DNA from 2 places in the Chryseobacterium sp. 7 genome. Region 1 is predicted to be linked to the other one. Evidence: riboswitches for the same ligand, from Rfam matches in the RefSeq annotation. Region 1 holds a riboswitch; the other holds the start of a gene.
What was found. Region 1 has a riboswitch for thiamine pyrophosphate ahead of thiS (sulfur carrier protein ThiS). Riboswitches for the same ligand answer to the same signal wherever they lie in the genome.
Positions count from the first base shown of each region.

Region 2: another riboswitch for thiamine pyrophosphate. It lies ahead of pnuC (nicotinamide riboside transporter PnuC); the one in region 1 lies ahead of thiS (sulfur carrier protein ThiS).

Region 1 covers NZ_RCCA01000001.1:4,361,544-4,378,158, reverse strand. Annotated here, with positions in the region: gene serS (serine--tRNA ligase) at 1-337, shown strand, start outside; gene CLU97_RS20065 (hypothetical protein) at 390-1,127, opposite strand; gene CLU97_RS20060 (sulfite exporter TauE/SafE family protein) at 1,146-1,871, opposite strand; gene CLU97_RS20055 (FixH family protein) at 1,862-2,314, opposite strand; gene ccoG (cytochrome c oxidase accessory protein CcoG) at 2,325-3,779, opposite strand; gene CLU97_RS20045 (cbb3-type cytochrome c oxidase N-terminal domain-containing protein) at 3,875-4,756, opposite strand; gene CLU97_RS20040 (cbb3-type cytochrome oxidase subunit 3) at 4,767-4,967, opposite strand; gene ccoN (cytochrome-c oxidase, cbb3-type subunit I) at 4,984-7,245, opposite strand; gene ccoS (cbb3-type cytochrome oxidase assembly protein CcoS) at 7,267-7,479, opposite strand; gene CLU97_RS20025 (heavy metal translocating P-type ATPase) at 7,589-9,967, opposite strand; gene CLU97_RS20020 (Crp/Fnr family transcriptional regulator) at 10,056-10,769, shown strand; gene panB (3-methyl-2-oxobutanoate hydroxymethyltransferase) at 10,831-11,646, shown strand; gene CLU97_RS20010 (hypothetical protein) at 11,650-11,964, shown strand; gene CLU97_RS20005 (RluA family pseudouridine synthase) at 11,976-12,653, shown strand; TPP riboswitch at 12,769-12,865, shown strand; gene thiS (sulfur carrier protein ThiS) at 12,923-13,129, shown strand; gene thiC (phosphomethylpyrimidine synthase ThiC) at 13,153-14,964, shown strand; gene CLU97_RS19990 (thiamine phosphate synthase) at 14,961-15,548, shown strand; gene CLU97_RS19985 (hydroxymethylpyrimidine/phosphomethylpyrimidine kinase) at 15,524-16,261, shown strand; gene CLU97_RS19980 (thiamine phosphate synthase) at 16,267-16,615, shown strand, end outside.
Region 2 covers NZ_RCCA01000001.1:2,052,110-2,068,724, forward strand. Annotated here, with positions in the region: gene lat (L-lysine 6-transaminase) at 1-1,287, shown strand, start outside; gene CLU97_RS09400 (DUF2007 domain-containing protein) at 1,349-1,579, shown strand; gene CLU97_RS09405 (GNAT family N-acetyltransferase) at 1,719-2,231, shown strand; gene CLU97_RS09410 (transcriptional regulator) at 2,348-2,803, shown strand; gene CLU97_RS09415 (efflux RND transporter periplasmic adaptor subunit) at 2,805-3,992, shown strand; gene CLU97_RS09420 (efflux RND transporter permease subunit) at 3,992-7,138, shown strand; gene CLU97_RS09425 (efflux transporter outer membrane subunit) at 7,233-8,648, shown strand; gene CLU97_RS09430 (GNAT family N-acetyltransferase) at 8,800-9,288, shown strand; gene CLU97_RS09435 (MarR family winged helix-turn-helix transcriptional regulator) at 9,291-9,770, shown strand; gene CLU97_RS09440 (TonB-dependent receptor) at 10,027-12,636, opposite strand; gene CLU97_RS09445 (alpha-ketoglutarate-dependent dioxygenase AlkB family protein) at 13,021-13,632, shown strand; TPP riboswitch at 13,724-13,832, shown strand; gene pnuC (nicotinamide riboside transporter PnuC) at 13,858-14,454, shown strand; gene CLU97_RS09455 (hypothetical protein) at 14,441-15,472, shown strand; gene CLU97_RS09460 (leucine-rich repeat domain-containing protein) at 15,565-16,227, opposite strand; gene CLU97_RS09465 (GNAT family N-acetyltransferase) at 16,212-16,615, opposite strand, start outside.

The DNA.
Region 1 (16,615 bases):
CCTTACAGATCTTGAACTTCCGTTCAGAGTATTGAGACTTTGTGGTGGTGATACTGGTTTTGCATCTGCAATGACGTATGACTTCGAAGTTTGGAGTGCTGCTCAGGAAATGTGGCTGGAAGTAAGCTCTGTTTCTAATTTTGAAACGTTCCAGGCCAACAGATTGAAATGCCGTTACAAAGGAGATGGTAAATCTCAGCTGGTTCATACCTTAAACGGTTCAGCAATGGCATTGCCAAGAATTATGGCTGCATTGTTAGAAAACAACCAGACAGCAGACGGAATCAAACTTCCTAAGAAAATTGCAGAATATGCAAGATTTGATGTTATCAACTAAATAATAAATTTAGTCTACAATAAAAAACCACCGGAATCCGGTGGTTTTTGCTTTATTTTGTAACGATGATAATCTTTTTATCTGCGTTTTTCAGTTGAGTATCTTTCTCATAAATGGCTTTCAGATCATAGTCTATCTTTATGGAATGATCATCAATCTGTTTTATCCAGTCATGTTTCCCTGAAATGGATTGTATGGGATTCTCAAACTTTAGCGTAGTACCAATTTTTTTGAAAAACATGACCATCATCCCGGCTATTTTTTCAGATTCTTCCTTTGAGGTTTTAGACCGGATAGATTCTTCAATACTTTTTAGATTAAAATTTTCAGTATCAATGGTAAGGGTTTTTCCGTCCCAATTATTATAAATATTCTGATCCAGAGGGACTTTTTCAGTTTTTGTAAAACTTTTCAGAACCAGATAATCTTCCGGCGAAAAATGTTCCATCTTAAAAGAAAACCCTGCGAGCTTATTGTTTTCTTTTGTAGACTTCATGAAAATCTTTTTCATGATTCTGATGGAGTCCGGATTTTCTGTTTTTAATTTTCCTTCTTTTTTGGAAAAATCATACATACTTGTCCAGGTTGTAGGAAGTTTGTCCATTTCTCCAAATTCCTTCTGTTTTAATGAATCTGGTGTCATGGCCATCATTTCGGACATAAACTCTCTTATATCAATATCCATAAAAGAAGTTGAGGCAGCATCTTTATGATAGACAATTTCAGAATTCACACTGCAGGATTGCAGCATAAAAAGGCTTATCAGGAATAAGATAAAGGTTTTCTTCATGGTTTACTTAAATACAAATTAATGGCAGTTTACGGCTCCGTTTGGATCTTTAATAATCGTCATGGCTTCTGCTTTCGGAGAAACATAGGGAATTCCGAGCTCAAGACCTCTTAAAATGAATAATCCTCCCAAAATAATCATGATGACAGGAACAGCTTTCAATATTTTAATCCTAAAGGCCTGATTCATCAGATTTCCGGCTAAAACTATAGCAAACATAAACGGAAGGGTTCCGAGACCAAATAAAGCCATATATAAAGCTCCCTGCCATATTCCACCTCCTGCAAGGCTGGCAGTAAGAGCCATGTAAACCATTCCACAAGGTAAAAAACCATTAAGAACTCCGGTAGAGAATCTTGAACGGTAATCTGCCTTCTGAAGAAGCTTTCCTAAGTTTAATTTGACAGAATATAAAAATTTGGATAGGAAAGGAATTTTTGAAGCAAAATCTTTTCCGCCAAATGAAAATACAGCCATGATAATCAGAAGAACTCCAGCTGTAATAGTCAGGTATTTCTGAAAACCTGCCATTTCAAATCCCTGCCCGATAATTCCCAGAAGAGCACCCAATAATGAATAGGTAAAAATTCTTCCAAATTGATAGGTAAGGTTCTGAAGGTAGAAATTGGCAGCCTGTTTTTTGGTTAATCCCATCGACAAGGCAATAGGGCCGCACATCCCGATACAGTGGAAACCGGAAGCAAAGCCTAAAGCAATAGCCGATACAATAAGTCCTATTTCCATATCACGTCATAATCCATTCGGTAGTCTGTTTTGTCTTTTGTCCAGCTTAGTCTTAATGTATAATTACCCATTTTCAATACCTGTGCAGGGATTATGAAAGACTGGCTGGCATCAAGCTGTACAGATTTTTTGATGTCTAAATTCTGGTCGTCGGTTCTGTTTAAAACAAATTTTACCGTAGTATTAGAGTTGTTATAATCTTTTGGGAAGGTAATTTTAATTCCCTTGGTATCCTGGCTGTATACAGGTTTTTCCTGTAGGTCATCTGCCTTTTTCTTGGCATCAATCACATCCTGATACTTCAGTTCCTCTTCGTAATAATTATCGGTTACCATTTCAGAATTCTTCTGCCCGTTCGGGAAAAGAAACATCATGGATAATATAAAAACTATGAATGCAAATAATGCAATTACAACACCGTGTCCCCAACTAAAGTTCTTCATTTTTTTCTAATTAAAATTGCAGTTTAAATGGCCCTTCAAAATAAGTCTGATAGGAATCAATCAGTTTACCCTTCATATCATAAACACCAATGGTGATGTTCTGCTTAGAAAGTTTCATTTCATCTTCCGGGAAGCTGATATTAATGGTTCCTTTTGAAATTTTATCTCTGTCTACCTGAATTTTGCTTGATGCACTGTAAGTAATTTCACCATGAGCCGGATCTATTACTTTGATGGTAACTATTTTTTTATCGTTTGTTTTATTAAGGAAGGTATAATTGTAGGTATTGGTAATTTTACCGTCTCTTACAAAGAATGTGCTTCCTGCCGGTTTGATGAATTTAGCTTCCATCTCACCACGGCTGTAAAGAAGGTATCCTAAGAATCCTACAAGAAGGAAAAGGAATACGGAGAAACCTTTCATTCTTCCGGTAAATTTGAACTGAGTTTCTTTTTCAATCTCGTTCTCAGAAGCGTATCTTACCAATCCTTTTGGAAGGCCTACTTTTTCCATGACTTCATCACACGCATCAATACATGCTGTACAGTTGATGCATTCCAGCTGCTGCCCGTCTCTGATGTCAATTCCGGTAGGACATACCACTACGCACTGCTGGCAGTCGATACAATCTCCTTTACCTGCTGCTTTACGGTCTTCTCCTTTTCTCCATTTTGATCTGTTTTCTCCTCTTTTAAAATCGTAGAAAACATTGATGGTATCTTTGTCAATCAATACGCCCTGAAGTCTTCCGTATGGACATACCAATGTACAAACCTGCTCTCTGAACCATGCAAATACAAAGTAAAATGCTGCGGTAAGAAGAATCATTACGATAAAATTGGTAGGATGGGCAAATGGGCCTTCACCAACAATTTTAAATACCTCTTCATATCCTACGATATACATGAACATGAAGTGGGTAATGATTAATGAAATAACAACGTAAATAGTCCATTTCAAACCTCTCTTCCAGATCTTCTCTGTATTCCACTCCTGTCTGTCCAGTTTCATCTGCTTGTTTCGGTCACCTTCAATCAGATATTCTATTTTACGGAAGATAGATTCCATAAAAATTGTCTGAGGGCAAATCCACCCGCAGAAAATTCTTCCGAATGCAATCGTAAAAACGATAATAAAGATTAAAGAGGCGATAGCACCTAAAGTGAGGATAAAAAAGTCCTGTGGATAGAAAGGCTGTCCAAAAATGAAAAATTCCCTGTCTATGACATTGAATAATAACAGTGGGTTACCATTGATTTTGATGAATGGTAATGTAAAATAAATAATTAATAATAAATAGCTTACAATGTTTCTATAGTTGGTATATTTTCCTTTAGGTTTTCTTGGAAATACCCATCTTCTTTTTCCGGATTGCTCCATTGTCCCTATAGAATCTCTGTAAGTCTCAGGGTCCAGAACCTGTCCCTGTCCGCCGCGTACTTCTATTTCTTCTATGTCTGACATATGTAATAGGTTTTAAAAAAGAAAAAACATAATTCGTTACTATTTTAATCTAATAACAAATTATGTTTTTTTCATATGTTTCTAATTTTTCTAAATTATTCTTTTTCCCAATGTGCTTCGGTTCCCTGAGGAGCTGCTCCTCCCTGAGCCGGAGTCACTGGTGGTTGTTCCTGATTGATGTGATATACATACGCTGCAATCTTTTCAATTTCTGCACCTGAAACTTCTCCGTTCTTACCGAATGGTCTCATCGCAGGGTTAGTAGGAGAACCATTCCAGTCCATATGGAATACGTTTTTGAATAACGTTTTCTCAGGCTGGTTGATCCAGTAGTTATCAGTAAGGTTTGGTCCGATACCTCCACTACCGTCTTCTTTGTGACAAGATGCACAGTTTGTTTTGAATAATTCTTTACCTTCTGCAATGTTATCAGCTGAGTATTTAGCTGTTTCAATCGTTACAGGAGGCTGGTTTGCTTCAAATTCTTTGATGCTTGCCATTTGTTCTTTATATTCTTTTTCATATTCGCTTAACGGGTGAGCGAAGTCTGTAAAAGAGTATGCTGCAATATATACAATACAAAAAGCGGTCCCAAAATAGAATAAACCTACCCACCATTTTGGTAACTGGTTATCCAGCTCCATGATCCCGTCGAAACCGTGGTCAATAAGGATATCTTTTTCCTCAGTTTCAGACTGCTTTTTGAAAGCTGCATCATACATTCTCTTTAGGAATGGTACTTTCTTTTCAGCTAAGTAAGCTGCTTTCTCTTCCGGAGATAATTTTTTGAATTTGTTGTTCTCAATAAGGTCTCCAATAGCACTATGAATGTAGGCAAGGATACCGGCGATCACAACTGTTCCCCAGAAGTAAGGCGAAGCTAGGAACGCGTAGCTCTGTACAAATAAATAATAAAAAACTATTAAAAGCCCTATTATTATTAAGATGTTTACGACAACAGGTGTTCTTTGTTTCATAAAAAATAGTTTAATTTTTTAAATTAAAATTGTCATCCTCGTCATCCCCAAGTGGTGCCTCTTCTTCTTCTTTGTAATATTTTTTAGGTCTGCTAAAAACATAGATTACTAAAGCGATGAAGAACAGCATAAAGAAAATCAGAGCCAGCGTCTGGTAAAAACCAGCGTTTTCTGTATTGGATAATATATCTTTAAAGTTCTGAGGAATCATATGAACCTTTTAATGTTTAGTTATTACTTGCTGTTTTGATTTCCGTTGTTTTAATATCTGTACCTAATCTCTGAAGATAAGAAATAAGAGCTACAACTTCTTTTTTCTCTAGTTCTCCCTGAGGTCTCTTTGCATAAGCCTGCTTAAGGTCATTTGCTTCAGAGAAGATATCTTTTACAATTTTTGCGGACTGGTTGTTCGCCCATTTGTCTGCAGAATCAATTTGAGCCTTAGTATAAGGTACATCAAATACATTCTTCATCAGCTTCATTTTGTCTACCATCTTACTTCTGTCTAAGTCAGTAGCAATTAACCAAGGGTAACGAGGCATGATGGAACCTGCAGAGGTAGATCTTGGGTTATACATGTGCTTATAGTGCCAAGAGCTTGGGTTTTTACCACCTTCTCTATGTAAATCCGGTCCTGTTCTCTTAGAACCCCATAGGAATGGTCTGTCGTATACGAACTCTCCAGCTTTGGAGTATTGTCCGTTTTTACCGTTAAATCTTGTAATCTCATCTCTGAACGGTCTGATCATCTGAGAGTGACAAGCATTACATCCTTCACGGATATAGATATCTCTACCTTCAAGTTCTAGTGGTGAATAAGGCTTCACTGCAGAAATTGTAGGTACACTTTTCTTAAGAGATAGTGTAGGGATAATTTCAATTGAACTACCTATAGATATTGTAAAGAAAGATAAAATACCTAATAATACCGGAGTTCTTTCCAGCCAAAGGTGAGTACCTTCTCCTTCTTTTCTGTTTTTACTGATGTTTGCCAACGCTGGAGCTTCAGCAGGAACTTCTTTCTGGAATGATCCTTTTCTTACTGTAGCAATTACGTTTACAATCATTAGGATAGATCCTGAGATGTAGAATAAACCTCCTACGAATCTCATTTTGAAGTAAGGAATAATTGCCGTTACCGTATCCAGCCAGTTTTTCCATAATAATGTTCCGTCCGGGTTGAACTGCTTCCACATTAATCCTTGTGTGAATCCTGAAATATACATTGGAACTGCATAGAAAATAATTCCTAAAGTACCTAACCAGAAATGCCAGTTAGCTAATTTTACAGACCAGATTTTTGTTCTCCACATAATTGGTACCAAGTAATAGATAACCCCGAATGCCATGAAACCATTCCATCCAAGAGCTCCTAAGTGTACGTGACCGATAACCCAGTCTGTAAAGTGACCAATTTTGTTGATGTTTTTAGTTGCCAAAAGCGGTCCTTCAAACGTTGCCATACCATAACAAGTAACAGCTACTACGAAGAACTTAAGGATAGGATTTTCTCTTACTTTATCCCAAGCTCCTCTCAGTGTAAGAAGACCATTTAACATACCTCCCCAAGATGGTGCAATAAGCATGATAGAGAACCCTGTTCCTACCGCCTGAGCCCAAGCCGGAAGAGCTGTATACTGAAGGTGGTGAGGACCAGCCCAGATATATACGAAAATTAATGACCAGAAGTGAATAATGGATAATTTATAAGAGAATACCGGTCTGTCTGCAGCCTTCGGAAGGAAGTAATACATTAAACCTAGAACCGGAGTCGTCAATACGAATGCAACCGCATTGTGACCATACCACCACTGTACAATAGCATCTTTTACCCCTGCATATGCTGAATAAGATTTCCAGCCTGTGAAAGATAAAGGTACTTCAAGGTTGTTGAAGATGTGAAGCATTGCTACTGCAATCCAGGTACCAATGTAGAACCAAATCGCTACATACAGGTGTCTCACTCTTCTTTTTGAAATAGTCAGGAACATATTGATACCAAAAATGATCCATGAGAATGCGATTAATATGTCGATCGGCCACTCATGTTCAGCATATTCCTTAGAGGTATTGATCCCCATAAAGAACGTAACGAACGTAGCAACGATCATAAACTGCCAAGTCCAGAAATGTAACCAAGACAAGGTGTCACTGTACATTCTTGTTTTTAATAATCTCTGTAATGAGTAATAAATACCCGTGTAAACAATGTTACAAACGAATGCAAAGATTACGGTGTTGGTGTGCAGCATTCTGATTCTACCAAAACCAAATGCACCATGAGTGTTTATTAAACCTTGAATGTTACCCGATGCCAAACTTTTAATGGTTGTGTCATCCGTCCCGAAAAAGAATTCCGGTAATTCAGGGTAGAAAAGCATTAATGCCGCCGTAAGCCCGAACGTAAATCCAATGAGACCGAAAACTAAGGTCGCATAAAGGAACGCACGGACAATACTATTGTCATAACTAAACTTCTGTGTTTCCATATCAACTATTCACTATTTTTCTCAATTTTTATTATTTTCTCCTATTTCTTTCTCGTCTTTATTTTTGTTGCCTGGTTCATCATTTTCTTTGATTTTTTCATCATCAAAAAGGATTCTGACAGCAGGAGATTCATCATCTTCAAACTGTCCTTTTCGGGCATACACTATAAATACGACCAAGAAAATCGCAGCTAAAGAAACACTGCAGAGGATCATTAAATATAGAATATCCATTGGACAACAAAATTAACCTATTTTCGGGGTTCAAATTTAGTGAAAAATAATGACATTCATCACGAAATGCCGATTTCAGCTAATTTAAAATCAGTCTAAATAAGGGCTTCTACGCCTGTTTTTTGAAATGTTTCCGGCCTAATATCCAGGTTGAAAGTGTAGTAAAGGTAACCACCGTGATGGAACTGATTGGCATGATGATTGCAGCGAAGAGCGGGTGCATATGCCCTGTAACAGCGTAACTTAAACCAACGATATTATACAGAAAACTGATTATAAATGTCATTTTCACAATGGTAATAGAGCCTTTACAAAGGTTCAGATAATTGTCCAGGGTAACCACTTTATCTCCATTCATAATGACATCGGAAGATGGGGTAAAACTGTTTGTGTCATCAGCAATCGCAATTCCAACATTACTTTGTTTTAAAGCTCCTGCGTCATTAAGACCATCTCCAAGCATTGCTACTTTCATGTGCTGATCCTGAAGAGTTTTGATATAGTTCAGTTTATCTTCCGGGCTCTGGTTAAAGGCCATTCCTTTGTAGTTAGGAATAAGCTCTTTAAGCTGGTTCTCTTCTGAGGAATTATCTCCGCTCAGAATAAATATTTTATAATTGGTAAGTTTAGTGAAAAGTTCTTTCAGCTTCGGACGGTATTCATTTTTGAAAATGAATTTTCCTAAATATTCTCCATTTTTGCTGATGTAAACTGCTGTTTCAAGGTTTTTAGGTTCCTGGTTGTTATAACGCGCAGATCCTATTTTATAAAGAGTTCCTCTTACGCTTGCTTCGTATCCTTTTCCGGAGATTTCAACGAAATTTTCTACCGGGAAATAATCATCGTTTATTTCAAAGAATTCATATAATGATTTTGAAAGCGGGTGATTGGAGTTCTTTAATAAGGTCTTAATGTTCAGAGAATCAAATTCGTTGATCTCAGATCCTTCGTATTTGATATTTGATTTTTTTCTGTGGGTGATGGTTCCTGTTTTATCAAAAACAATCGTGTCCAGCTTAGCAATTTTTTCAATCGTTAAAGTGTCTTTTACATAGAATTTATTTCGGCCTAAAATCCTCATAATGTGCCCGAAAGTGAACGGTGCAGATAATGCAAGCGCACAAGGACAAGCAATGATCAGGATTGCTGAAATAACCTGGAACATTTTATTTAAATCAATGAAATACCAATAAGTTCCTGCGACTAAAGCAATACCTAAAATGATGAATGTGAAATATTTACTGACATTATTTGTAAGAGTGTCAAGACCGGTTTCGTGTTTTTTAAATGCTTCTTTATTCCAAAGCTGAGTTAAATAACTTTGATCTACGTTTTTAATCACTTCAAGTTCTAAAGAAGATCCAATCTGTTTTCCCCCGGCAAAAATCTTATCACCAGGCTGTTTGCTGATACTTTCACTTTCTCCTGTAATGAAACTATTGTCGATATTACCTTCTCCATTAATCAGAATAGCATCTACTGGAATGATTTCCTGGTTTCTAACCAGAATTCTGTCTCCTACTTTTACCTCTGAAAGAAGGATGTTATCCTGTTTCCCTTCGAAATCTACTTTCGTTACGGCAATGGGATAGAAAGACTTGTAATCTCTGTCGTATGAAAGAGCATTGTATGTTCTTTTTTGAAAAATTTTCCCAAGAAGCATGAAGAATAAAAGCCCGCAAAGGGTATCGAAGTATCCTGGACCATAATCTGTTACCACTTCATAGATACTTCTTCCGTAGAGTACGAAAATTCCTAATACAATGGGAACGTCAATATTGACAATCTTATTTTTTAAACCGTACCATGCGGATTTATAATAGTCTGAAGCTGAATAAAATACAACAGGTGTTGCCAGAAGGAATATCAAAGTTCTGAATAGCCCCCTGTAATGTTCCATCCAATAATCTTCTCCCCCAATATATTCAGGGAAGGCAAGGAACATTCCGTTACCAAAAGCAAAGGCAGCAATGGCAAATTTTACCAATAAAGATTTGTCAAGATGATCTTCATTTTTATCGGCAGTTTCAAGACTGATAACCGGTTTGTATCCAAGATTAGTTAAAAATTTAGCGAGTTCGCTTAATTTCAAATCGTTATGGTTGAATGAAATCTGTAAGGTCTTTCTTGTGAAATTAACCTGCGAATATTTAATATGCTTATTTAATGTGTGAAGGCTTTCTAGTAGCCAGATACAGGAAGAACAGTGAATTACAGGGATTTTAAACGTTACAAGACTGGTATTTCCCTCAGAGAAATCTGTAACTTTTTCAAAAATTTCCGGCGTGTCCAAGTAATCAAATTGTGAAGAATTTTCATCATTTGGACGAATTCCCGCTCCTTTATTAAGCTCATAGAAGTTGCCTAAATGATTTAAATTTAGAATCTCGTAAACAGACTTACATCCGTTACAGCAGAAAGTCTTTTCATCAAATAAAATTCTCTCTTTTTCTATCCCTTGACCACAATGAAAACAGTTCTCGCTCACCCCATAAAATATTGAACTACAAAATTATAACAAATTTTTTTGTTTATCGCGTTAAAAAGTTCTATTTTTGTGATAAATATCATATAAAATGCCGCAGGAACAACAGATAGCAATTGAAGAGAGGTTCGCCAGAGTTTTTAATGATAAATCATTTAAAGAAAGACTTTCTAGCGCAGATTTTGAGAAGTACATTAATGGCAAAAAGAAACTGAGTTTTCAGAAGCACGATACCATTTTCGAGGATGGCGAAACTCCAAAAGGAGTTTTTGTTCTGGAAAAGGGGGCTGCCAAACTTTCGAAATCAGGAGCGTTCGGGAAAGATCAGATTTTAAGATTTATCAAAGAAGGGGATATCATCGGCTATCGTTCTTTGCTTTGTGGGGAAAATTTCCAGGCCAAAGCAGAAGCAATGACAGATATTGAATGTGTGTTCTTACCTGCAGATATCTTCATGTATCTTTTGGAGGTAGATCCACAACTGTCTTTCGTAATGCTTCAGAAAATCTCATACGAATTAGGAGAATCTTCCAATACCATTACTTTCCTTGCTCAGAAAACAGTAAGAGAAAGGCTGGCAGAAATTCTGCTGCTTTTGGAGCAGAAACTTGGAGTAGATCCTGAAGGCTTTATCAAAATCTCATTAACGAGAGAAGAAATTGCCAATATTATTGGTACCGCTACAGAAAGTGCCATCCGTCTGATCTCGGAATTCAAACAGGATAGTCTGATTGAAGTGGACGGAAGAAATATCAAGATCTTAAATCACGACAAACTCATGAAACTCGGTCACGTAGTTTTATAAATCATACAAAAACGTAAGTCGGCTCAAGGCCGACTTTTTAACTTTTAAAAATAGATAAATTATGTCTGTTCACTCTGAAATTAAAAAAGTTACGACTGAAACCTTGCGAAAAATGAAATTCGACAAGGAAAAAATAACAATGCTTACAGCCTATGATTTTACCACAGCAAAAATGGTAGATGCAGGCGGAGTGGATGCTATTTTGATTGGAGACTCTGCGGCAAATGTAATGGCTGGTTTTGAAACTACATTACCTATTACGCTGGATCAAATGATCTATCATGCTCAAAGTGTGGTAAGAGGAACCGACAGAGCTTTGGTGGTAGCAGATTTACCTTTCGGAACTTATCAGAGTAATCCTGAAAAAGCATTGGAATCTGCGGTAAGAATGATGAAGGAAGGTGGAGCGCATGCTGTAAAAATTGAAGGCGGAAAAGAAATTTCCAAATCTATCAAGAAAATCATCAATGCCGGAATTCCGGTAATGGGGCATTTGGGATTAACACCACAGTCTATCTATAAATTCGGAACATACAAAGTAAGAGCTAAAGAAGAAGCAGAAGCGGAAAAACTGATCGCTGATGCACAGCTTTTAGAAGAATTAGGATGCTTTTCAATTGTTTTGGAAAAAATTCCGGCAGAATTAGCCAAAAAAGTAACTGAAAGCATTTCTATCCCTACCATCGGAATCGGTGCAGGTTCAGATTGTGACGGACAGGTTTTGGTGTATCATGATATGGTAGGAATGAACAAAGGTTTCAGCCCGAAATTCTTAAGAAGATATCTTGATCTTTACACAGAAATTACAGGAGCTGTTGCTCAATATGTAAAAGATGTGAAAAGTGTTGAGTTTCCTAACGAAAATGAAAGCTATTAATCTATGCAGAATCAACAATCTATCCAGGGAATATTATCTATTGCAGCATTGATTTGTCTTGCTGTAGGATGGTTTAATCTGTTCTCTCCGGAAATTAATCATCTACTTTCAAGAAAAGTTTTTTATGTGCTGATAGGTGCAAGTTTCTTTATTCAGGCTCCTCTGCTTACGAATAAGAACTTTGTCTATGCAATGTATGCTGCTGCTGCAATCTGTGTATTCGGAGCATTCATTCCGGAAGATTCAAAACTTTCAAATATTAAAACAGCAGGTCTTTTGGCGGGGATTATTCTGTCATTATCCAATAGAAGAAGATAGGCTGAAGAAGTATGAAGGAGCAGATTATATATGAAGACAATCATCTTCTGGTGGTCAATAAAAAAGTCGGTCAGCTTGTTCAGGGCGATAAGACTGGTGATGAATCACTATTAGAATCCATCAAGAATTTTATAAAAATAAGAGATGCTAAGCCGGGAAATGTTTTTCTCGGCTTGGTTCATCGTATAGACCGGCCTACATCCGGGCTGGTGATCTATGCAAAAACATCCAAAGCACTTTCCCGTCTTACTCAGATGGTGAAAAACCATGAAGTAAAAAAAACGTATTGGGCAGTTGTAGGAAAAGAAATGATTCCACAGTCTCAAAGATTGGTTCATTATTTAAAGAAAAACGAAAAGAATAATAAAGCGATTGTTTTTCCCAAAGCTACAGAAGGAGCAAAAGAAGCGATTTTGACTTATAATGTCATTAAGACTCTGGATAATTATCTTCTTCTTGAAATTGATCTTGAAACCGGAAGGCACCATCAGATCAGAGCACAATTGTCCAAAACAGGAGTCCCTGTCAAAGGTGACCTGAAATATGGGGCTCCACGCTCCAATCCTGATGGAGGAATTAATCTTCATGCCAGAAAACTGGAATTTATTCATCCTGTTACCAAAGAAAATATCGAGATCATAGCTCCTGTTCCGCAGAATGATGCGATCTGGAGAGCTTGTGAAGAATAATAAAGGCATTAAAACACGTAAAGAAAAATATAAAAGTCCATCTCAAATTTGAGGTGGATTTTTTCTTTAATATTATTTCAAATTTTGCCTATTCTAAAAAAATGTCTAACTTCGTCTCAAACTTTAGGGGTGTCTGTTACCAACAGACTGAGACTTTACCCTTTGAACCTGATCTGGATCATACCAGCGTAGGGAAAAGTAGATGACTTTTGCTGTACATTCTATTGTACAATAATAGCCATTCCTAAAGTGCATTTAAATTATTAGGAATGGAACTTATTATCAACCACACCCGAAAAACATTTGATGTACTTCCCGAAAATCTGGAAGCATTATTGGCTATTGAGTTACCCGGAAAGAAAAAAGGTATTGCTGTAGCTCTTAACAATCGCATTATTCCCCTGTCAATCTGGGCGGAAACCATCCTTAACAACAACGATTCAGTTTTAATCATTACTGCCACTCAGGGCGGTTAATCTCATATTTAATACCAATACTTATGGCTCACTCCATTACATGTTCGCCATTTCCGAACTCAAAGAAAATCTATGTTGAAGGAACATTACACCCTATCAATGTAGCAATGCGTGAAATACAGCTTAGCCCCACCAAATTAACCAATGGCGGCTTTGAACATAATGCTCCGGTTACCATTTACGACACTTCAGGTCCTTATACCGATGAAAATGCAGTTATTGACATTCAGAAAGGACTTCCGAGGATCAGAGAACAATGGATTCTGGACAGAAATGATGTAAATATCCTGGACGGAATTACCTCTGAATACGGAAAGGCCCGTTTAGCAGATCCTCGTCTTGATGAATTAAGATTTTCCTATGATCATAAGCCTAAAGTAGCACAGGAAGGAAAAGAAGTTACACAGCTTTACTATGCAAAACAGGGAATCATCACTCCTGAAATGGAATATGTGGCGATCAGGGAAAACCAAAGAATAGAACAGCTTGACTCCGTATCCAAAGAAATGGCTTTTCAACATCCCGGCCATAGTTTTGGGGCAAATACTCCAAAAAGTAAGATCACTCCGGAATTTGTAAGAGACGAAATTGCAGCGGGAAGAGCGATCATTCCTAATAATATCAATCACCCTGAAAGTGAACCAATGATTATTGGAAGAAATTTCCTGGTGAAAATCAATGCCAATATTGGAAACAGTGCCGTTTCATCCAGTATTGAAGAAGAAGTGGAAAAAGCAGTATGGGCCTGCCGATGGGGAGCTGATACCATTATGGATCTTTCAACCGGGAAAAATATTCACGAAACAAGAGAATGGATTATCAGAAATAGTCCGGTTCCAATTGGTACTGTACCTATTTATCAGGCATTAGAGAAAGTAAAAGGAGTTCCTGAAGATCTGACATGGGAAATCTTCAGAGATACCCTGATTGAACAGGCGGAACAGGGAGTTTCTTACTTCACGATCCACGCCGGAGTTCTGTTGAGATATATCCATTTAACAGCGAAAAGAGTAACCGGAATTGTTTCCAGAGGAGGATCTATTATGGCAAAATGGTGTTTATTCCATCATAAAGAAAGTTTCCTGTATACCCATTTTGAGGAGATTTGTGAGATCATGAAGAAGTACGATGTTGCTTTCTCTCTTGGAGATGGTCTTCGTCCGGGATCTATTGCAGATGCCAACGATGCCGCTCAGTTTGCAGAACTGGAAACTTTAGGTGAACTGACAAAAATTGCCTGGAAGCACAATGTACAGGTAATGATTGAAGGTCCCGGACATGTTCCGATGCACATGATCAAAGAAAATATGGAAAAGCAACTGGAAGAATGTCATGAAGCTCCTTTCTATACTTTAGGACCGTTAACAACAGATATTGCCCCAGGTTATGATCACATTACTTCCGGAATCGGGGCTGCCATGATCGGGTGGTTTGGATGTGCGATGCTTTGTTATGTAACTCCGAAAGAACATTTAGGACTTCCAAATAAAGATGATGTAAAAGTGGGGGTAATTACCTATAAATTGGCAGCCCACGCGGCAGATCTGGCAAAAGGTCATCCGGGAGCGCAATATAGAGACAATGCATTAAGCAAGGCAAGATTTGAGTTTAGATGGGAAGATCAGTTCAATCTTTCACTAGATCCAGAGACAGCAAGAGCTTATCATGATGAAACACTTCCGGCAGAAGGAGCGAAAATTGCCCATTTCTGTTCTATGTGCGGACCGAAATTCTGCTCGATGAAAATTACTCAGGAAATCCGTGAGTCTGCTGAACAGGGAATGCTGGATAAATCACAAGAGTTCATCGAAAAAGGGAAAGAAATTTATATATGATCCTCGTCATCACTCCTGAATTGATTGTTCAGAACGAAACAATTCTTATTAATCAGATGTTTCAGGAAGGTCTTGATCTGCTTCACATCCGCAAACCATGGCTCAGCCAGAATGAAATGATTGAATTCATCACTCAGATTGATAAGACTTTCTATCCGCAGTTGGTATTGCATACACATTACGATCTTGGAAAGGAATTTACTATTTCAAGGTTTCATTTCAGAGAGATTGATAGAAAGGAAGAAACTTATAAATATTGGGGGGAAGAAAATACCATTTCAACATCAGTGCACGATATCACAACATACAATACTTTGGATAAAGAATGGGAATATGCTTTCATAAGCCCGTTCTTTCCAAGTATCTCCAAAAAAGGATATGGACTGGATTCTACTATCAAGAACGAAATAAAACAGCGGAACAATCCAGATGTTAAATTAATTGCGCTTGGAGGAATTAACCCCAATAATATCCACGAAGTTTTCGAAACAAATGTAGATGGAGTAGCTTTATTGGGTGCAATCTGGGAAAGTAAAGAACCTTTAAAAGTATTCAGAAAATGCAGGAACGTCCTTATGTCATAAGTGTTGCAGGCTTCGATCCCAGTGGTGGAGCAGGCTTATTATCAGATAGTAAAACCTTTGAGCAATCAAAAGTGGTGGGATTGGGAATATGTACAGCATTAACATTGCAAACTGCTTTGAAATGTCTGAATTTAGAATGGCGTCCTATAGATGAAGTAACTGAGGCGATTCAGGTTTTGATGGGGAATTATCCCGTTTCAGCAGTGAAAATAGGAATTGTAAAGGATGCTAATTTTCTGGATAAAATTGTAGAAACGGTTCAAAAAGGAAGCTCTGACGTAAAAATCGTCTGGGATCCCGTTCTGAAAAGCACTTCCGAGTTTGCTTTTTTTGATCTTGAAACACTTTCTCAATTAAAGAATACGGTTAATAAACTCAGTTTAATAACTCCCAATTATAACGAATACCGTGTTTTAAAGGAAAATAATCTTTTACCGGATACTCACGAATGCTCATTACTCATCAAAGGAGGACATCGGGAAGATCATTTAGGAACAGATATTTTAGTTGAAAATGGAAAAGAAATTCTTTTAACTCCAACTGAAAGTAGTGCAGCCTATTTTCCTAAACATGGCTCCGGCTGTGTTTTATCATCAGCCATTACAGCAGAACTTGCGAAAGGTGAAAACATCGAAACTGCCTGTATAAATGGGAAATTATACATTGAAAAATTTTTAAAAAGCAATCTCTCTTTACTGGGAACGCATTCATAACAAACATGGAAAAATTACAATACATATCACAGGGAAACACCTTTCAGGAACAGGAACTTTATATCCGAAAAGCTTTAGACAATGGAATCAAATGGGTACAGGTTCGATGGAAAAATGCCCCTGAAAATGAATTAATCAACCTCTGTGAAATTTCAAAACAACTTTGTTCAGAATATCAGGCGGTTTGTATCATCAATGACCATGTACAAATAGCCAAAGAAATAGATGCTGACGGGGTCCATTTAGGATTGAACGACAGTGCCATTGAAGAAGCAAGATCGATCTTAGGCAAAAATAAAATTATTGGCGGAACGGCTAATACCCTTTCGGATGTCATTCAGAGAATCAAAGAAT
Region 2 (16,615 bases), 2.3 Mb from region 1:
GAAACAGTAGGAAGACACGTTCTTGCAGACGGTTTCGATTTTGTGATGGACATTGAAAAATCTCACGGATCATGGCTTTATGATAAATTAACCAACAGAGAATATCTGGATATGTTCTCCATGTTCGCATCAGCATCCATTGGATACAATCACCCTTATCTTTTAGAAAGATCAGAATGGTTGGGAAGAATGGCGGTAAATAAACCTACTTTGGCGGACGTTTACTCAGAAGAATACGCTCATTTCCTTGAAGTATTCGAAAGAGTAGTGATTCCTGAAGAATTACAATATGCTTTCTTTATCGAAGGCGGAACTCTGGGAGTTGAAAATGCGATGAAAGCATGCTTCGACTGGAAAACCCGTAAAAACTTTGCAAAAGGATTAGACACGGAAGCAGGAATCTGCATCCACTTCAAGCAGGCTTTTCATGGAAGAAGCGGCTATACTTTGAGCTTAACCAATACTTCTGATCCAAGAAAATACCAATATTTCCCAATGTTCAACTGGCCGAGAATTTTAAATCCAAAATTAAAGTTCCCAATTACAGATGAGAACCTGGAAGAAACCATCAAAAACGAAAATCTTGCTTTACTTCAGATTGAAGAGGCTATCCTGATGAACCCTAATAAAGTGGCGTGTATCATTATAGAACCTATTCAGGCAGAAGGAGGCGACAACCATTTCAGAGACGAATTCCTTTTAGGATTAAGAAGAATCTGTGATGACAACGAAATCTTACTTATTTTTGATGAAGTTCAGACGGGGATCGCTATTACAGGAAAAATGTGGGCATTTCAGCACTTTACAGCAAAGCCGGATATTATTTCTTTCGGTAAAAAAGCTCAGGTTTGCGGTGTTTTAGCCAATAAAGAAAAGTTTGATGAAGTTCCGAATAATGTTTTCAGAGAAAGCTCAAGAATCAATTCTACATTTGGAGGAAACTTTATTGATATGCTTCGTTTCCAGTTGGTAATGGAAGTGATTGAAAAAGAAAATCTTGTGGAAAACGCAAGAGTAGTAGGCGATTTCTTATTGGAAAGTCTGAAAACCCTTGCCGAAAAATATCCTGAAAAAATTTCAAATGCAAGAGGAAGAGGTTTGATGTGTGCTGTTGACCTGCCATCAGGAGAACAGAGAAATGCCCTGATGAGTGAGCTTTACAAGGATGGATTAATCATTCTTCCATGTGGAGATCAGTCACTTCGTTTCAGACCTCATCTGAATGTGACTAAAGAAGAAATCAAGCTGGCTTTAGACAAAATTGAAAATAATATTAATAAAATTTAAAACTCAGGATTTGTAATTGTAAAAAAAACATTGTATATTTAGATACTCAAACAGTTAGAATATGGAAAGAAGTACGAGAGTATCAGTTTATGTAAGTGATAATCCTTCAGAAATTCAGTTGGTTAAGTCTAAATTGGATGACGCTCAAATTACAAATACCGTTGAAAATAACTATCTTACGTTTACTACAACGCCTACAGCAACTTCGCTGAAGCTTATGGTAGACTTAGAAGATGAAAAAAAAGCATTTGATGTTATTGATGCTTACCTTCAACAAAGTGAAAATCAATAAAACAATTTCATAATTTTAAATTTTACTACTTCAAACCGAAAATTAATCTACATTAATTTTCGGTTTTTTAATTAATTACAAACTATTAAAAGATGTAACAATTCATTACGTATTTCATCTTTTAATCAAATCTTACAACATGAATCCAGAGATTAAATTAAGACAGGCAGAAATTGAAGACAGAGACATTATTTGGGAAATTATCCAGCAATCCATAGAAAGAAGAAGACAGGACGGAAGTACCCAATGGCAGAACGGATACCCTAATCTCGGGACAGTAGAAAGTGACATTGCTAAAGGATTTGGCCACGTAATGACTGTAGACGGAGAAATTGCAGTGTATGCAGCACTTATTCTGAATGATGAACCTGCTTACAGTACTATTGAGGGAGCTTGGCTGAGTGACGGTGAATTTGTAGTAGTTCACAGAGTGGCTGTAGATGAAAAATTTGCAGGGCAGGGTATGGTGAAAAAGCTTTTTGATCAGATTGAAGAGTTTACCAAATCGCATGGTATTCAGAGTATTAAAGTGGATACCAATCATGATAATATGGCCATGCTGAAAATCCTTGAAGGAAGAGGTTACTCCTATTGTGGAGAAGTTCTTTTGAAAGACGGAATGAGAAAAGCCTTTGAGAAGATTATAATTTAGGCAAAAAGTTAAATCCTCTTTCATTGAATTTTTAAACCGCTGTCTATTTATAAACTCTATCAGGTTTGTTCGTTTGGTTCTGAACTAATTTTTACTTTTGTTCAAATTTTTATATTATGCATAAAAGTATAGAAATTGATGAAAAAATTTTTCAAGATGCCGTAAAATTCTACGGTGTCGTGTTCAGCTTACCCCCTTTAGCATCTAAAATTTATTCCTACCTTCTTTTCGACTATGAGAAAGTAGGAATTACTTTTGATGAATTTGTGGATGTACTCTCTGCCAGCAAAAGTTCCGTTTCTACCAGCATTTCGCTGCTCTTAAATGCAGAACTTATTGTAGATCACAATAAAATGGATGAGCGAAAACGGTATTTTTTCATCAATGATGAATACAAGAAAATACGATTTGAAAAAATTGTCCAGAAAATGCAGGACGAATTAAAACTATTAGATGATTTAAACAATTTTAAAAAAAGTAAAGACGATGGTTACAATGAAAGAATAGAAGTTTACAAAGCACTCTTAAATAAAAACATAGAAAATATTCAGGAATCTCTTAATAAACTATAAAATGAATAATAAGCTAGTTATACTTTCCATTGCAGCGTTTTCACTGACGGCCTGCAAAAAAGAAGCCCCGAAACAGGATGGTGCCAAACCCTATCCGGTAGTTTCTGTGGAGTCAAAAAATATAGTGGGTTATCAGACGTTTCCGGCTACCATCCAGGGTAGGGTAAACAATGATGTACGTGCAAAAATACAAGGGTATATTACCCAGGTATTGGTAGATGAAGGACAATACGTTACCAAAGGACAGCCTTTGTTCCGTCTGGAAACCAATATTCTGAACGAAAATGCGGCCGCTTCCAAGGCAGGAATCGGGGCTGCGGAATCCAGTATTGCAGCGGCTCAGGCTTCTGTAAATGCAGCACAGGTTGAAGTAAACAAATTAAAACCACTGGTTCAGAAAAACATCATCAGCAATGTACAGCTGCAGACCGCTCAGGCTCAGCTGGCACAGGCACAGGCACAGTTACAGCAGGCCAATGCTGCCAAAAGACAGGCAGAAGCCAATTACAAAGGAGTAGAGGCCAACATTGAATATTCCATCATTCGTGCGCCTATTTCAGGGGTAATAGGAAGACTTCCGCTAAAAGTAGGAAGTTTGGTAGGACCGTCTGACCAGACCCCTCTTACCACAATTTCTGATACTTCAGAGATCTATGCGTACTTTGCCATGAATGAAAAGGAATACTTCAATTTCCTTGAAAAAGCACCAGGAGCTTCTATGCCTGAGAAAATCAAAAACTTACCTATGGTAGAGCTTCAGCTGGCCAATGGAAGTCTTTATCCTGAAAAAGGAAAAATTGAAGCCATCACAGGTCAGATTGATCCTACAACGGGAACCATTCAGTTCAGAGTAGCGTTCTCCAATGCTCAAAAATTATTAAGCAATGGTAACAGCGGAACCATCAGATTCCCTCAAAACTATGACAATGTATTGGTAGTTCCTGAAAGTGCCACTTACGAACAGCAGGGAATTGTTTACGTATACAAAATAGAAAAAGGAGATACTGCAAGAAACGTTGTGGTAAACGTTATTGACAGAATCGACAATTTAGCTCTTATCAAATCAGGAGTTAATAAAGGGGAAAGAGTTATTGCTGCCGGTATCGGAGGTCTGAAACCGGGAACAGCAGTGAAGCCTAAACCTATTAAAATGGATAGCCTTGTTCAATCAATAAAACCGAAATTCTAATGATAAAAAACTTTATTAACAGACCGGTTTTATCTACCGTAATCTCAATCCTGATTGTGATTCTCGGTGTGCTAGGGCTGATCTCGTTACCGGTTACACAGTATCCGGATATTGCACCGCCTACAGTGAGTGTTTCCGCCAACTATACGGGAGCCAATGCTGAGACGGTAATGAAGAGTGTAGTAGTACCTTTGGAAGAACAGATCAACGGGGTGGAAGGAATGGATTATATTACTTCTTCTGCAGGTAATGACGGTTCTGCGCAAATTCAGGTATTCTTTAAACAAGGAATAGACCCGGACATTGCTGCGGTAAACGTACAGAACCGTGTGGCCAGAGCGACACCGCTTTTGCCGTCTGAAGTAACCCGTTCAGGGGTTGTAACCCAGAAACAGCAGACCAGTGCCCTGATGTATATGTCTTTCTATTCTGAAAATAAAGATTTGGATGACGTATACCTTCAGAACTTTTTGAACATCAACATTATTCCAAACCTTAAAAGGGTAAATGGTGTAGGGGATGCCAACGTTTTCGGGGGTAAAAATTACTCCATGAGAATCTGGCTGGATCCTGCAAAAATGGCTGCCTATAGTGTAACTCCTACAGATGTTACCAATGCGATTAACGAGCAAAGTAGGGAAGCTGCTGCAGGTTCTATAGGACAAAACAGCGGAAGCTCTTTTGAATATATCATTAAATATGTTGGTAAATTCAACGATAAAGAGCAGTACGATAATATCATTATTAAATCTCTTGCAAACGGGCAAAACCTGATGCTGAAGGATGTTGCCAAAGTAGAACTTGCAGGCCAGTCTTACACAGGAATCGGGGAGAACGGGAATAGTCCTTCCATCAGTATGGGGATCTTCCAGACACCGGGTTCCAATGCACAGGAGATTATTAAAAATATCAAAACTTACCTGAAATCGGCAGAAAGTACTTTCCCTAAAGGAATTAAATATACTTTTAACTTCGATACGAACGAGTTCCTTGATGCTTCTATTGAAAAGGTGGTTCACACCCTTATTGAAGCCTTCATTCTTGTATTTATCGTAGTATATATTTTCCTTCAGGATTTCAGATCTACGTTAATTCCGGCTATTGCGGTTCCGGTATCTATTGTGGGAGCGTTCTTCTTCCTGAATCTGTTCGGGTATTCACTGAACCTCTTGACATTATTTGCATTGGTACTTGCAATCGGTATTGTGGTGGATGACGCCATTGTGGTCGTGGAAGCCGTCCATGCGAAGATGGAACACGGTATTTCTGATGCTAAAAAAGCTACGGTAGAAGCGATGGATGAGATTACAGGGGCTATTATTTCTATTACGTTGGTAATGGCGGCAGTATTCATCCCGGTAACTTTCATTACAGGACCTACAGGAGTATTCTACCAGCAGTTTGGTATTACGCTGATTATTGCCATCATCATTTCAGCTATTAATGCATTAACGCTGAGCCCGGTTTTATGTTCATTATTCTTAAAACCTCACGAGGCGCATCATGCAGAGTACAAGAACTTAAACATTCTGCAGAAGTTTTTCTATAAGTTTAATATTGCTTTTAAAACAACTACTGAACGTTACGGAAGAGGATTTGTATTTCTTTTAAGACATAAATGGGTAACCCTTGTTATTTTCGCTGTTACCGGAGGTATCTTATTCTGGGCAAGCAGCAGTATGAAGAAAGGATTTGTACCTACAGAAGACCGAGGGATTATCTTTACAGATGTTCAGCTTCCTCCGGGAGCTTCTATGGAAAGAACATATAATGCTCTGAAAACCCTTCAGGCTAAAGCATTGAAAGTTCCGGGAGTACAGAACGTAACCATCTCTACAGGTAGAGGATTCTTATCAGGAAACGGTAGTAATAACGGTCTTGCATTTATAAAGCTGAAACCGTTTGACGAAAGAAAAAAAGACGGACAGACTTCTGAAGATATCACCAAACAATTATTTGGAATTGTAGGAGCTGTTCCTGATGCCAAAGTAGTATTCTTCCAACCGCCAAGTGTGCCGGGATTTGGTAACAGTGCCGGTTTTGAGATGGTACTGCTGGATAAGGCAGGAGGTGAATATGCTGATCTGGATGCTAAAACCAATGAATTCATTGGTAAACTAATGGAGAGACCGGAAATTCAGTTTGCTCAAACATCATTCAATACGAAATATCCTCAGTATCAGATGGAAATTAATGTTCCGCTGAGCAAACAGCTTGGAGTTTCTGTAAATGACATCCTGGCTACCATGCAGGGGTATATCGGAGGTATCTATACTGCCGACTTTACCAAGTACGGAAAACAGTTTAGAGTAATGGTTCAGGCACTTCCTGAAAACAGAAAAAGTATTGAAAATCTGAATGAACTTTATATCAAAACAGGTTCAGGGGCAATGTCTCCTATTTCACAGTTTGTAACGTTAACAAAAGCATACGGACCACAATCTGTAAGCCGTTATAACTTATTTACCTCTGTGAAGGTGACAGGAGCGAACTCAGAAGGATACAGTTCCGGGGATGCTATTACCGCTGTTCAGCAGGTGGCCAGTGAAACCCTGAATCAAAACTACGCAGTAGAATTTACAGGATTAACAAGAGAAGAATTGAATTCAGGATCTCAGACGCTTCTGATCTTTGCATTGAGTTTAATCTTTGTATACTTTATTCTTTCCGCACAGTATGAAAGTTATATTCTTCCGCTGGTGGTGGTAATTTCTCTTCCTTTAGGGGTAATGGGAGCTTATTTCGGACAGAAGGTTATGGGCTTGGAAAACAATATTTATTTCCAGATCGCCCTGATCATGCTTGTGGGGCTATTGGCAAAAAATGCGATCCTTATTGTGGAATTTGCTGTTCAGAGAAGGCATCACGGTGAAACCATTGTCATGTCTGCCATCAATGCAGCTAAGGCCAGAGTAAGACCTATCCTAATGACATCATTCGCCTTTATCTTCGGTTTATTACCGCTGGTACTGGCAAGTGGAATTGGGGCAGTAGGTAACAGGTCTATTGCTACGGGTGCTGCCATCGGACTATTGATAGGAACTATTCTAGGATTATTTGTAATTCCTGTACTGTATGTGATCTTCGAGACACTTCAGGAAAAAATTAAGCCTATCAAAAAAGAAGAAATCAATTTAGCAGAATAAAATTAATTAGAGAAGTTAGAAGTTAGATATTTAGAAATCAGTCTGAATCCTATCTAACTTCTAGCCTCTAACATCTAATTTCTAATTTTAAATAATGAAGAGTTTATTAAACATCATAAAAGGAATTACTTTTTCAGTTTTCATACTCGGAGCCATTTCATCCTGTATGGCAAGAAAAGAATATGAAAGACCGAAGAACGTTGTAGATGAAAAGCTGTTCCGTACAGATATGCTTCCTTCAGACAGTGCCAGCATCGCGAATGTTTCATGGAAAGAAATATTTACCGATCCGATACTGCAGGGGCATATTTCTAAAGCGCTGGAGAACAATCTTGATATCAGAATTGCTTTGGAAAGTATCAATTCTGCGGAAGCTTATCTGAAACAAAGTAAAGCAGCTTACCAGCCAACCCTTTCTATCGGGCCCAACTATACGTTCCAGACACAGTCTATCAACACTCAGTTTGGGCAGATCATTGGATCAAGACGTTATGTGAACCAGTTTGACATTACGGCAAGTATCGGATGGGAAGCAGATATCTGGGGAAAATTAAAGGCACAGGAGAAAGCACAGTTAGCCACATATTTAGGGACTGTTGCTGCTCATAAAGCCGTAAAAAGCAGTTTGGTGTCTTCCATTGCTTCTGCATATTATCAATTGTTGACTTTTGATGCACAGAAGAGAATTATTACAGAAACCATTGCGGTAAGGGAGAAAAACTTAGAAGCTACAAAAGCTTTGAAAACTTCCGGAACCGTTACTGAAGTTGCAGTACAGCAAAGTGAAGCACTTGTTTTCAATGCCAAATCATTACTGATTGATATTGATACCCAGATTCAATTGCTTGAAAATACCATGAGTCTTCTGATGGGTGAGCCTTCTCATTCTATCGAAAGATCTACACTGGAAGGGCAGAATCTTCCAATTGATTTAAAATTAGGCTATCCTACTCAGCTTTTGGCCAACCGCCCGGATGTTATGAGAGCAGAATATAACTTAATGAATGCTTTTGAGTTGACCAATGCTGCCAAAGCTCAGTTTTATCCAACTTTGAAACTGACAGGAAGCGGAGGAGTACAGTCGGTAGATATTGACCATTTATTCAGTGTAAATTCATTGTTTGCAAACGTAGTGGCAGGACTGGCTCAGCCGATTTTAAATAAGAGACAGATTCAGACCAACTATGACGTGAGTCTTGCCAATAAAGAAACAGCTTATTTAAATTTCAGAAAAACAGTTCTGACTGCAGGGAAAGAAGTTTCGGATGCCATCAGAGTTTTCTCCGTTCAGGATTCATTTATTGAATTAAAACAAAAAGAGCTGGATGCCTATAAAAAATCAGTTGACTATTCCCAGGAATTGGTGAACTATGGTATGGCGAACTACCTAGAAGTATTGAATGCCAGTGTGAATTCACTGAATGCAGAGCTTAACATTTCTAATGCACGATACAGTAAAATGAAAGCAGCCGTAGAGCTTTATCAGGCTTTAGGCGGAGGCTGGAAATAACCGTATTTTACAATTTAAATAGAATAAAAACGTATGTCAGTAATGGCATACGTTTTTTTATTATTGATCACGCTAAAATAATGTAATAGGTAAAATCAATTTGCATTTATGTATTTAACTACGTAGTTTTATACTTTGAAATTCAGACACAATGAAATTACAGATTCAAACCATAGGAAATTCTTATTCCGAACAGGCCATTGACTTGATTTTGACGATCCAGCAGCAGGAGTTTAATATTCCGATTACCATACAAGACCAGCCCGATCTTTTGCAGATTGAAAGTTTTTACAGAGAAGCCGGTGGTAACTTTTGGGGAGCTTTTGTGAACGGAGAATTGGTAGGTTCTATTGCTCTAATTAAATTTGATGAAAGGGCAGGAGCCATCAGGAAAATGTTTGTGAAAAAAGAATTCAGAGGAAAAGAACTGAATATTGCCCAGGAATTACTGGAAGTTTTACTTTCTTTCTGCCGGGAAAACGGAATTGATGATCTTTATCTCGGAACAGTAAACGTATTGAAAGCTGCCCAGCGTTTCTATGAAAGAAATCATTTTGTAAAGATTGAAAAAGAGAATCTTCCTGTGAAGTTTCCATTAATGAGTGCTGATGATGTTTTTTATCATTTAAATCTTGACTGAATATGAATGTAATCAACGAAGCAGGAATTCTTGCCATATCCACCAGACTGCACCGTCTCAGTGAACAATTGAGGAAAGACGGAGCACTGATCTATAAAGCTTTCGGAATTGATTTTGAACTGAAATGGTTTCCGGTGATCTTCACCATTTATAAAAAAGAAATTGCCAGTGTAGTAGAGATAGCCAACGAAATAGGATATACCCATCCCTCAACCATAACACTCCTGAAAGAACTTGAAAAGCTGGAATTGATACAATGGGAAAAAGACAAGCAGGATGAAAGGAAAAGACTTTTTAAGCTGACTTCCAAAGGTAATGAGCTTATTGAGAAAATGAAACCTGTCTGGGAGCTGATGTCACAGATTCTGGGAGATATTTCCGATAACAAAAATAATCTGCTTACGGCCATTAATGAAGCGGAAGAAAAAATTGCAAGCCAGTCTTTTTATCAACGAGCATTGCAAGTGAAGAACAGGAAATAATAAACCGGCTAATAAAATCGGCCGGTTCATTTACACACTTAGATGACTTGGAAAGTAATAAAATACTATTTTTATCAAAAGTAAATACATTTCCCTATGATTACTGAGATATTGTACAATATTAATTGATAAATAGTTAATATCATTACGGGTTCCAGTAAGGTAATTAAATAAATTATTTTATATAAAGTTTAAAAATGAGAAACCCCACCAGAACATGGTGGGGTTTCTCAGTCATTATTAAAATGAAATTTTGTTAGAATCTTAAAGTAGCCGCAACAGACCAGGTTCTTCCAAAACCAAGGAATCCTGTATTACCATCTGCTACACCCTGATAAACTCTACCGGCATCCTGATACGTTTTTCCAGCATCCGGACCGTTAGCAATTTTATCACCTGCGAAAATATTGGAACTTAATTCAGAAATATAATATTTGTTGAATAAGTTGTAGACGTTCGCTCTTAAGGTTAAAGATTTTTTGGCATCAAGGGTGAATTTGTAAGAAGCCCCCACATCAAATAAATGATAGCTTGGCAATTTTACAATTCCTTTTTCTCTTGCTGCCTCCGTAAGAAAGTTGATCGGGTTGAACTGAGCATACAGTTTGTCATAATATTCCCAGTTAGCATCGATACTGAATGCTTTTGTGATGTTATAATCAGCCCCTATGCTTGCTGTGGTTTGTGCAGCATCTCCAACTTTTAAGTCTTTGATATTGATCACTCCTGTAGCTCCGGAAATTTCCTGGTTGGTCTGAACATCAAGGATATTGAAGTTGGCGTTTCCTTTGTACTTCCAGTTACCTAATGATAGCATCCCTCTAAGTTTAAGGTTGGCAAAAGGTCTCGCTTTAGCTTCCAATTCAATTCCCTGGTGTACCTGTCCTACGTTCAGTGCATTATAGAAATAAGCATTTCCAAGACTTAGCTGAGAGAATTTTGCAACATCTGCCGCAGTTGCATTGAATGTTCTTGAAATAAATCTGTCATCCCACTGCGTTCTGTAAGCATTAATGTTCACATCTACATAACGGGATTTGAAACCATATCCTAATTCTACAGAGAAAATTCTTTCATTCTTTGCATCGTTATAAATATTCTGGTTGGAAGGGAATAAAGCGTTAAATAAAGGCTGTCTTGAAATAACTCCTGTATTGAAAAATACATTATGATGGTCATCTATATTATAGTTGGCACCACCTTTTACGATATACCCCGTTTTGTGATACCATTTTGTCTCCTGGTTTCCTGGTGTATACAGCATATAATCTACTCTCTTGTAGTATTGCTCGGAAACGGATCCCTGAACGGATGCACTTAGTTTGTCTGAACTGTATTCAACCATTCCGTATACGCCTGCCCATTTTACCAGTCCTTCATTATAAATAGATACTTTCTGAGCATCTTTAAGCTTAGTAAGTGGCTCTGGTTTTACAGTTTGATTAATATAATATCCTTTTGGAGCGTTGGCCGTATTGGGAACATATAAAGCATCAGATCCTAACATATCCGTAACAATATCATACAACGCACCTTTGTACGTTTTAAGATCAATCCCTCCGTTAAAAGTCCAGTTATTTTTTTTATAATTAAGGTCTGCAATTACTCCATACCAGTCATGAGCATTGATGCTCTGTTTTCTCACAATACCATTGGTACCGTTAAGAGTTGCTACATATTGTCCGTTATAATCAGTGGGAGAGCCTGCAGGAGCAGTAAAAGTTGATTTCTGGAAAGTATTTCCATTATAATCCGTTACCATGCCGCCTCGGTTATAGCGATAAATCATATCCCAGTTGATGGTACCGTCTCCGCCAGCACCATAATTCATAAAGTTCATGGTCTGCCCGGCTGCATTTTTGATAGAGCCATTAAGCCCGGTGCCACCGCCGCCACGTCCCCAGGAACCGTAAAGAACAGTAGATAATTTCAGATTATCATTCATATTCCAGTCCCAGTTTAAGGAAGCGATAGGTTTGTGGTAAAAGTTGGGAGCTAAATTGAATTGAGAACCATTCAGCATTCCTGTTTGAGGATTATATCTTCTTCCATAAGTTTCAAACTGCTGTAATGTGGCTACATTCGCTCCGGTAGCAGAAGATCTTCTTGTATCGTGTACCTGTGGTGCTCCGGTTGCAATAAAATTGAACGCATGTTTTTCATTAGGCTTAAATCCTGTAGAGAAAAACCAGGAATAACCTTCTCCCTGGGTTCCGTTGATGTATCCGTCACCTTGCCAGCGGGAAAGTAATACCGTAGTTCCCCATTTGTTTTTTAATCCTGAGGAATACATCGCAGATATTCTGGAATAGTTGTCATTACCAACCTCTCCTTTGATCATTGCTTTCTGCTCAGAATCAGTGGCTTTGGTTACAATGTTTATGGTACCTCCTACAGACGGAACCACAAATTTAGAAGCTCCCAATCCTCTCTGGATTTGAATGTTGCTCGCAATATCAGCCAATCCCGTCCAGTTAGACCAGTACACCGTACCTCCCTGCATGTCATTTACAGGCTGTCCGTTGATGATCACTGCAATGTTGGCTCCGTCAAAACCTCTCATGTTGATTCTGCTGTCTCCGAATCCTCCACCTACTTTAGTCACGTAAACGGATGGGGTAGACTTCATAATTTCAGGGAATTCTCTGTTTCCCAGTTTCTCCTGAATTTCTGCTGCTTTAATGTTGGAAACAGCAACAGGTGTTTTTCTCTCTTTGGCTGTTTGGGAAAGGTTTCTACCTACCAACATAACCTCATCAATAGATTTTGATTTGTCTAAAGAATCCTTCGTACTCTGCCCATAATATATGGCGGCCGTAGGTAATACAAGCGCTATAATAAGTCGCTTTTTAAAAGTAATGCTCATGAAATAAACTAGCGTGTTTGATTTTAAGGCTGCAAAGATGAATATTTATTTTTGAATTAAGTATTAAATCTTCAATGAGTGATTTCATATAGGGTGTAAATCATGCGCTGGTACTCATTTCTTTGACTGTATTAAATTACTTCATACCTTTAATTTACAATTTGTTAAAGATAAAATATGAAGTAAAAAGAGATCTTTTTAACCATAAAAATAATTATGCTGTTCTTATGAAAAATAGAACTGAAATCCTTTAACAAAAGGCTTTGCTGAATGATTTTCATTTGTTTGATTGTTTTTGTATCATTTTTAGTAATTTTGTGGATATTATTTGTATCAAATCTGTTTCTTTAAATAATACTTTCTGTTACCCAAAAAATTAAAAATATGACCCAGCTCAGTTTGTTCGATTCAGAAGAATTATATGAATTTCCAAAAGACCTTCTGGAATACAAAGAACATTTCCTGAGCCTGGAAGAAGCAGATCATCTTAAGAGCCGTTTGCTTGAAACTGCTCCCTGGAAACAGCGTACCCAAAAAATGTATGATAAAATGGTGTTGACGCCGCGTTTAACGGCTTGGTATGGAGATCCGAAAACGGATTATCCGTTGGGAAATGGTGAGGTGGAGAATAATCTATGGACTCCTGAGCTGTTTTCTTTAAAACAGAAAATAGAAGAAACATTCGGGTATCGTTTCAATTCCGTATTGCTTAATCTTTACAGGGATCATAATGATTCTGTTGCCTGGCACCGGGATAAAGAAAGCAGATATGGAAACCGTCCGGTAATTGCATCCATCAGTTTAGGACAGACCAGAAGTTTTGATTTCCGCAAAAAAGATCATCACCAGAGCAAATACAGCCTGCCTCTTCCTCATGGTTCATTATTGATTATGAAAGGAGATCTGCAGGAAAACTGGGAACACCGGATTGCTAAATCTGTAACGTCTATGAAGGAACGTATTAATCTTACATTCCGGTTGGTTCAGGGAGGGTAAATATGCATTCTTAGCAGATAGGTTTTGAGACGTTCTATTTCAAAATAAAAAGCCGATGTATTTTCTTTTTCCATAAAAAAGCTGCACCTTTGCCCCAACAATGGGGTGCTACAGATAACAGTGGCTGAGATGATACCCAGGAATGTACTTCCACACCTGATCCGGATAATGCCGGCGTAGGGATTGCTTACTGATCATCTCATCATTTGATTTCTAATAATTAATATGATGCAGGACATTTTAAAACAAATTACCTTACCGGAATGGTTCGGAGTCTTATTTTCAGTCATTCAGGTTTTGCTGGCTCGTAAAAACAATGTCAACAATTATCTTTTCGGAATTGCAGGGATTCTGCTAACGTTGTACGTGATGCTTACCTCAAAGCTTTACGCTGAGTTTACCTTAAATCTTTATTATCTGATCATGAGTATCTATGGATGGATGTATTGGAAATTCGGGAAGCAAAAATCCGAAATGGAAATTTCTTTTACTACCACCACAGAAAAATGGATTTCCGGAGGAATTGTTCTGGGAACTTTTATCTTATTCTGGTCATTTCTTACACATTTTACAGATTCGGATGTTCCGGTCTGGGATTCTCTGGTAAGTGCTTTTGCATGGGCAGGAATGTGGCTGATGGCGAGAAGGAAAATTGAAAACTGGGTGATACTGAATGTCAGTAATATTATTTCTATTCCTTTAATGATTCATAAAGAATTATATCTCTATGCTGTTTTAACGTCATTTTTATTTTTAGTGGCTATTTCCGGATATATAGAATGGCAGAAAATTATTAAATCCAAAGCCAATGCTCAGTACTAAAGACATCAGACAACAACTTCACGGAACTGCTGTCATTTCTGATGAGGTAATACAACATATTCATGAAGAAAGATTGCTTACAATTTGGGTTCCCAAAAAATACGGAGGATTAGGCTATCGTTTTGAAGACGGATTGAAAGCATTATTTGGCTGGGCTGAAACCGATGGCAGTTTTGGCTGGATGCTGACGCTTTGCGCCGGAGCCAATTATTTTTCCAGAAACATCAAGCCGGAGATTGCTCAATCACTCTTCTCCCAGTCTAAAACCTGTTTTGGAGGAAGCGGAATGATTGGCGGAACGGCAGAAAAGCAAGATAATAATACCTATCTGATTAATGGTTCATGGAATTTTGCAACAGGAGCGCCACATTTGACGCATTTTACACTGAATGCCGGAATTACAGAAAACGGACAACCGATAATTGATCACAACGGGAATGAAATTATTCACTCATTCATCGTTCCGAAAGAGCATGCTGAAATTATCCCCAATTGGAAATCTATGGGAATGAAAGCCAGCGGCACCTATTCATTTACGATTAAAGATGTTATTGTAAATGAAGATTACAGCTTTGTTTACGATACGTTTTACACGAATGATATTCTGGACAGTATTCCGTTCCGGGTTTTTGCGGATCTGACGCTTTTGGTCAATTACCTTGGAATGGCTTCTCATTTTATTGAAGAAGCGGAAATTATTCGTCCCGAGATCAACTTCAAAAATTTTGCGGCGTCTGTTGAAAAACATTTGGAAAAGGTTTTAATTATTGCCAGGGAAGTGGAAAATATCTTGAGTGAAAATAAAGAGATTTCGGAGGATCAGCAGAATGAAATTCACCAATATGGAGTAGGGCTGGTGGAAAAATTATCCCATCAAATCTTAACGGTCTATACACACCTTGGAATACGGGCAACGGATAAAAATTCTGCTGTATATCAGGTTTTCTGTGACTATTTTACAGCAGCTATGCATTCCAATTTCAGACCTTCTGCTGATGATTTGAACTTTTCTTTCTGAATGAAATATGACTATATAAAAATTAGAAATACCAATTTGAATAGGTAAAAGCTTTATAATTAAATAAAACTACCACGAAGCAATTCATTGTATTATTGTTTAATTTCACATTTTGGAAGTTTTTTTTTCAACTTTTCTAAATATATTGTATCAATATAATTTCCTCTCAGATCTAATTGTTTTAGAGAAGTCAGATTAGAAAAGCTGTCGGGAAGATATTTCAATTTATTGTTTTTTAATTCGAGTCTGTATAATTGGTTTAATTTGCCAATCGTTTCAGGCAGCGAGCTGAGGTGATTATCATTCAGGAGGAGTACTTCAAGGCTTTTTAAATTTCCCAGTTCTTTCGGAAGTGATTCCAATTCACAATGATTGGCCGCAAAACTTTCTAAGCTGATACATTCAGTAAGTTCGTGAGGAATATGTTTTATAGGATTGTTATTAATGGTAAGTATTTCAAGCTTCTTTAAAAGGCCTATGGATGTTGGTATTTCGGAGATCCTATTGTGATTAAAATAAACCTCTAATAATTTTCCAAAATTTCTGAAAATATCCGCAGACAGATGCTCAATCTTGTTATAACCAATTTCCAGGCAGGTAATGTTGGTATACTCAATAATATCTTCAGGCAGGCTAACTGCATTGCCACGCCAGTTTTCATCATTGCCTAATTCAAACGAAAGTATTTTTTTATAATCTGTACTCATGGCTGTCTGATCAAATTTATTAACCCCGTTATCTATCTTTTTAGCCATTCTTCACGGAGAACAGCGTAGATAACATCATCTACCCAGTTGTTTTTCCAGAACAGACTTTTTACGAAATGTCCTTCTTTACGTAGACCAATTCTTTCCATAAGCTGAATGGAAGCTGTGTTATCAGGATCTACGGAAGCTGTAATTCTGTGTTTGTGTAAATCATTAAAAAGGTAATCAATAATCCTTTTTATAGCCTCAGAAGCATAACCTTTTCCCTGAAAAGAGGTATTTAATGTAATTCCGAACTCTGCCTGTACGTTTTCGTCTCCAATAAAATGAACTCCAATATCTCCAATGACTTCTTTTGATTCTTTATCAGTAATTAACAGCTGATACCAGCTTTCAGGTTGATTGAACTCTTTATTGTTTCTTTGAATAAAACTTT